2 regions of the Tessaracoccus pujii genome follow, and region 2 is predicted to be linked to the other one. Evidence: riboswitches for the same ligand, from Rfam matches in the RefSeq annotation. Region 2 holds a riboswitch; the other holds the start of a gene.
What was found. A riboswitch is a leader RNA that binds a small molecule or an ion and turns the genes downstream of it on or off. The one in region 2 is predicted to bind cobalamin.
Positions count from the first base shown of each region.

Region 1 (2,959 bases), 490 kb from region 2:
TATGAGATCGTCGACGCGGTGCGCTGGCTGGTGTCCGCCGGTGAGCCGGTCACCGTCGTGCCGGTGGCCGAGGGCGTGCTCGACATGTCGGGGCGCACCGACGTTCCGCTCGTCGCCGCGGCCCTCGCCCGCCGCAGCGTGACCCTGTGAGCGGCTGGTTCGCTCCCGGACGGATCGAGGTACTGGGTAAACACACCGATTACGCCGGCGGGCAGGTGCTGGTGTGCTCAGTCGACCGCGGCGTCACCGCGACCGTCGAACCGGGGACCCGCGGCATCCAGGCACGCAGCACGGCGCGCGACGACATGGTCATCCTGGAACCTGGCTCGGCCGTCGCCCTGCCCGCCGGGCACTGGGGCCACTATCTCAACGTCGTGGTCGACCGCCTCGGCGCTAACTTCGGGCCCCTGCGCCCCGCGCGCCTCGACATCGAATCCGACCTGCCCCTGGCCAGCGGCATGAGCAGTTCCTCCGCGCTGGTCGTTGCCGCGGCCATGGCGCTGGCCCACTTCAACGGGTTCGACCGGTCCGACGCCTGGACCGCCGCGGTCAGAGACGACATCGAGCTGGCGGGCTACCTGGCCTGCGTCGAGAACGGCCGCTCCTTCGGCCCGCTCGCCGGGCGAGCCGGGGTCGGGACGTTCGGGGGGTCCGAGGACCACACCGCGATGCTGTGCAGTCAACGCGATCACCTTGGCCAGTTCGCGTTCAACCCCGCCGGACTGGTAGAACGCGTTCGCCTCGCAGACGACCTCACCTTCGTCGTGGCGGTCAGCGGGGTCACTGCGGAGAAGACGGGAGCCGCGAAAGACGCCTACAACCAGGCCTCGCTCGCAGTCGACGAGGTGCTCGCCCGCTGGAACTCCGCCACCGGCCGCCGCGACCCGAACCTCGCGGCCGCCGTCGCCTCCGACCCGGGCGCGGCGTCCGCCATGGAGGCACTCGTCGCGGGCGAGCCACTGCTGCTCGCACGGCTTCGCCAGTTCGTGGCGGAATCCACCTGGATCGTGCCGGGAGCCGTCGCAGCGCTGCGGGCCGACGACCGGTCCGCGCTCGGTGAACTGGTCGCGGCCTCCCAGCGCTGGGCCGGAGAGGGGCTGGGCAACCAGATCCCTGAAACGGAGTCACTCGTCCGGGGCGCCCGACGACTCGGCGCGGTGGCGGCATCCGCCTTCGGCGCCGGCTTCGGGGGCAGCGTGTGGGCCCTCGTGGAACGCGCTGGGGCTGAGGACTTCGCCGACGACTGGCTCACCGCATACGCCCGGGCCCACCCGGAAGCCGCAACCCACGCCACGACACTCGCGACCCGACCATCCGGGCCGGCGCACCCGTTGGGGGAGTGAGCCAACGACTCACCGCCCGATCGGCATGCGCGATCTTCCTCCCCTGATGGTGCAGCTGCCCCGAGCGCCCCGCACTGCGGGACCTCCGGCGGGTGGGCTATAGTCGTCTCGGCAAACAACCCGCGAGGTGTCCGCGTCCGTCGAAAGGCGGCCGGGAGAATCGGGAAGCCGGTGTGACTCCGGCACAGGGCCCGCTGCGGTGAACCCGAGCGGCCGACCGTGCGTAACAACGCAACCACTGGACAGCTGTCCGGGAAGGTGGTCGGGCGTGATGAAGGGAAGTCCGAAGACCGGCCTCGCGACGAGTGCCGTCCCGTTCGCGGGATGGCCCGACCGACGGAGCCTTGTCATGATCACCCACCCGCCCACAACCGACCTCTACGAACTGATCGGACGTCGGCGCGACGTCCGCGCCGAGTTCACCGGCGCCCCCCTCCGCGACGACGTCCTGAACCGCCTGCTGGGTGCAGCGCATGCCGCGCCCAGTGTGGGTCTCAGCCAACCCTGGGACTTCATCCTCGTCCGCGACGTCGCGACGCGTCGCGCCTTCCAGGAACATGTCGCGGGAGAGCGGGACGTCTACGGGGCGTCCCTGGATGAGGAACGTCGCCGCCTATTCGACCGGATCAAGATCGAGGGCATTCTGGAATCGACCCTTGGGATCGTTTTCACCTATGACCCCGGTCGGGGCGGCCCAGCCGTGCTGGGGAGGCATGCGATCGACGACGCCGGCCTGTATTCGGTGGTCACGGCCATCCAGAACTTCTGGCTCGCGGCCACGGCGGAGGACGTGGGCGTCGGTTGGGTCTCGTTCTATCGCGAGACCTTCCTCCAGGAGCTGCTCGGGATTCCCGACGGGGTTCGGCCCGTGGCATGGCTCTGCGTGGGACCGGTCAGTCACCTGCACCCCAAGCCCGAACTCGAGCGTTGCGGATGGCGCGAGCGGCGGCCGCTGGAGCTTGCCGTGCACCGGGAGCGATGGGGCGCAACCCGTGACGAACGCCTACCCGGGAACCCCTGATCCGTGCTGACTACCGCCGCATGCCTGATGGTGCCGAGGCGGTCAGGTCTACTCAGTGTCTCGCCTGTGACGCTGATGAGTCATACGCAGGTGAGAACCACCTGAAGCTCTGAACTTGGCCGGCCGAGACCGCATGGCGGTCGCGGGGGCGTCCCGCACCAGCTTGAGAGCCCGCATTGGGCCCGACAGGGATGGGCCGGCCAGATTTCCGTCAGAAACAACGAAGGAGTAATAATGTCGATTTCCGACCTTGCACCCGACCAGGTGAAGAAGTCACCGGTCTCGGCCCGTCAACTCGCCAACATGGCGATCTTCATCGCCCTCAGCGCGGTCGGCTCCCTGATCAAGATCCCGAGCCCGCTGGGTTCGATCGGGCTCGACTCGGCGCCGGGTTTCTTCTCGGCCCTGGCATTCGGCGGCTGGACAGGTTTCATCGTCATCGCCGTCGGACACCTGCTGGCGGCAGCCATCGTCGGCTTTCCGCTGACGCTGCCGATGCATCTCGTGATCGCGCTCGGCATGGGGGTGTGCGCGATCGTGTTCCGGTGGCTGGGGCGCCGCGGCGGGCCGGTGTGGCTGATCGTTGCGGTAGTCG
Region 1 covers NZ_CM137012.1:2,183,726-2,186,684, reverse strand. Annotated here, with positions in the region: gene ACX1D0_RS10570 (nucleotidyltransferase family protein) at 1-150, shown strand, start outside; gene ACX1D0_RS10565 (galactokinase family protein) at 147-1,343, shown strand; cobalamin riboswitch at 1,452-1,656, shown strand; gene bluB (5,6-dimethylbenzimidazole synthase) at 1,693-2,364, shown strand; gene ACX1D0_RS10555 (ECF transporter S component) at 2,599-2,959, shown strand, end outside.
Region 1: linked by a shared signal. The riboswitch ahead of bluB (5,6-dimethylbenzimidazole synthase) and the one ahead of ACX1D0_RS08245 (VWA domain-containing protein) in region 2 are both predicted to bind cobalamin.

Region 2 (2,959 bases):
CGGGACCATCGCGGATGCCGTCGAGGGCGCAGGGCTCCGGCAGGCGGCCGTGATCCTGGTCGGGCCGGCCCTGGACCCGAGTCCGGGCGGCGAATCCTACCTGTACGACCCGGACCGCGCGCGCCGCAGACCGCCTGTGGTCAGGCGATCGTCAGCGCCCATCGCGTGACCGCGTAGCCAGGCACCCACCCAGAGGGCGTCCGCACCTCGCAACCGATCCTGGTGAGCTGTCCCCCGAAGCGGTGCTGCAGCTCTACCAGCCGCGCCGCGTCCCCCTTCCCGACGGCATGGGCGACGAGCCGGCCGCCGGGCCGAAGGGCACCCAGACACGCGGCAGCGAGCCGGGACGCGGCCGCGCCGGGGCCGAGATGCACCGCGTCCGGCACGGTCAGCCCAGCCAGGGCCGACGGCGCCGTCCCGACCGCGACCGGCAGCCTGGGGACGCCGAGCCGCGCAGCGAGGTCGCCGATCGGCCCGGATGCCGCCGCATCGGGCACGACCGCCGTGGCCAGGCAGGTGGGATGCGCGCGGAGCCACTCGACCGCCACGGGACCCGCGCCTCGGCCGATGTCCCACAGCCGCCCGCCGGGGACCGGCCCCAACAGCGCCAGGGCCGACGCCCGGACATCGCGCGGGAGGGGGGGCCCCACCCCCGCCAACAGGCTGTCGGGCACACCCGCCGTCCACCCGGCGATCAACTCACCGACGCACTGGATCGCGACGATGTTCAGCCGCGGGAACTCCGCGCCTTCGGCCGCGGCGAAGGCGTCGAGGTCGAGCCGACTCTCGTCTCCGCCGAGATTCCCCAGCACCGTCAGGCGCGACGAGCCGTATCCGGCCTCGACGAGGAGCGCCCCGAGCAGCCGCGGGGTGACGTCGTCTGAGGACAGCACCAGCAGGCGTCGGCCGGGCGCCAGGTCCCGCAGCACGAGAGACACGTCACGCCCCACCACGCTGACAAGGCCATGGGACTCCGCCGGCCAGCGCATGGCGGCCCGGGCCAGCGCCACCGATGAGACAGCTGGGCGGATCTCGACGCCGTCCGGGCCGAGGATGTCGATGAGCACCGAGCCGATCCCCGAGACCAGCGGGTCGCCGGATGCCAGCACCACCACCGTGGTGTCGGGGTGAGCGGTGACGATCTCGGCCAGGCCGGCCCGCAGCGGGGAGGGCAGGCGGAGCCGCACCTGCCCGGGGACCGGGGGCAGAAGCTCCAGGTGCCGCGCCGCGCCGACGACGAGGGTTCCGGATCCGGCGAGCTCCTCGCTGACCGCGTGAACGCCGTCGGCCGCGACGCCGACGACGATCACCCGGCCGGTGGCGCGGCCAGCCGCCGCGGGGCTTCTGTCGGACACGACAAAGGACGTTATCATGTGGGCATAGGCACGAGGTGCCCCGGAAGGCTCAACCATCGGACACGGTGGCGCAGGCGACGGGGAGAATCTGGGAAGCCGGTGAGAGTCCGGCACAGGCCCGCTGCGGTGAGCCCGGCCTTCGCGTGAGCGAAGGACCAGGCAAGTCCGAAGACCGGCCTCGCGCCCGACCATGACCATGGCGACACGAGCGGGAGCCTCACATGCCGGTGCACTTTCCTTTCCCTGCCGTTCTCGGCTGCGAGACCGACGCGATGGACGACATGGGCCTGGCGCTGGTCCTGTCCACCATCTCCCCCGAAATCGGCGGGGTCCTCATCCGCGGCGAGAAGGGGACCGCCAAATCGACCACGGTGCGGGCGCTGACCGCCGTCCTCCCGCACGTGAGGGTCTACGCCGCGGACCGGTTCTCGGTTGATCCGGCGGACCCCGCGGCGACCTCCCCTGACGGCCCCTTCGGGCCCGGGGCCGAGACCGTGGACCGGCCCGTGCGTCTCGTGGAACTTCCTGTCGGGGCGACGGAGGACCGCGTGCTCGGCTCGCTGCACCTGGAGCGGGCGCTGTCCCACGGACGCGTCGAATACGAGCCCGGCCTGCTCGCCCGCGCCCACCGGGGTCTGCTGTACGTCGACGAGGTGAACCTCCTGCACGATCACCTCGTCGACCTGCTGCTGGACGCGGCCGCGATGGGGCGGGTGAGCGTGGAGCGTGACAGCGTCTCCGTGGAGCACCTGGCGCGCTTCGTGCTGATCGGAACCATGAACCCCGAGGAGGGCGAACTGCGTCCGCAGCTCCTGGACCGCTTCGGCCTCACCGTGGAAGTTGCGGCCCCCCGGGACCCCGGGTTGCGGGCGGAGGTCGTACGGCGGCGGATGGCCTTCGACGGGGACCCGATCGGCTTCGCCGAGAGGTACCGGCCCGCGGAGGAGGCGCTCACCCGCCGGATCGAGGCGTCGCGCGCCAGGGTCGTCTCGGTTCGGCTGCCCGACGCCGCCCTGCTGAAGATCGCCGAGATCTGCTCGGCCTTCGAGGTCGACGGGTTGCGCGCCGACCTCGTCACGGCCCGCACCGCCGTGGCGCATGCCGCCTGGGAGGGCCGCACGGAAGTGACGCGGGCCGATATCCGCCGGGCTGCTCTCCTGGCCCTGCCGCACCGGCGGCGGCGCAACCCGTTCGACGCGCCCGGGCTCGACGAGCAGCTCCTCGACGACCTCCTCGGGCGCGACCTTCCTCCGCCGGACGATGATCCGACCCGCGACGACGCCTCCCCGCCGGGGGATCCCACCGACGAGAGCCCTGATCCGCAGGACCCCACCGGCACCGACTCGGCGGCGGACCGCTCCGCGGAGGGCAGCCCGCCGCTCGACGGCGAGGGCCCGGATACGGCGGCCGCAGGTCCGGCATCGGACGCGGCCTCCGAGAGCCGGGTTTCCAGCGGGGACCCCTACCGGCCGAAGGCCTTCATCGTGCAGGGAATCGGTCACGGGGCGGCCGGTCGCCGCAGCCGCGCCATCAGCGAGACCGGCCGTCGGATCGGGGCGAGCCGCGCAGTGGGCGCCGTCGGCGGTCTGCACCTCGTCCAAACC
Region 2 covers NZ_CM137012.1:1,693,067-1,696,025, forward strand. Annotated here, with positions in the region: gene ACX1D0_RS08235 (cobalt-precorrin-4/precorrin-4 C(11)-methyltransferase) at 1-169, shown strand, start outside; gene cbiE (precorrin-6y C5,15-methyltransferase (decarboxylating) subunit CbiE) at 141-1,355, opposite strand; cobalamin riboswitch at 1,404-1,550, shown strand; gene ACX1D0_RS08245 (VWA domain-containing protein) at 1,637-2,959, shown strand, end outside.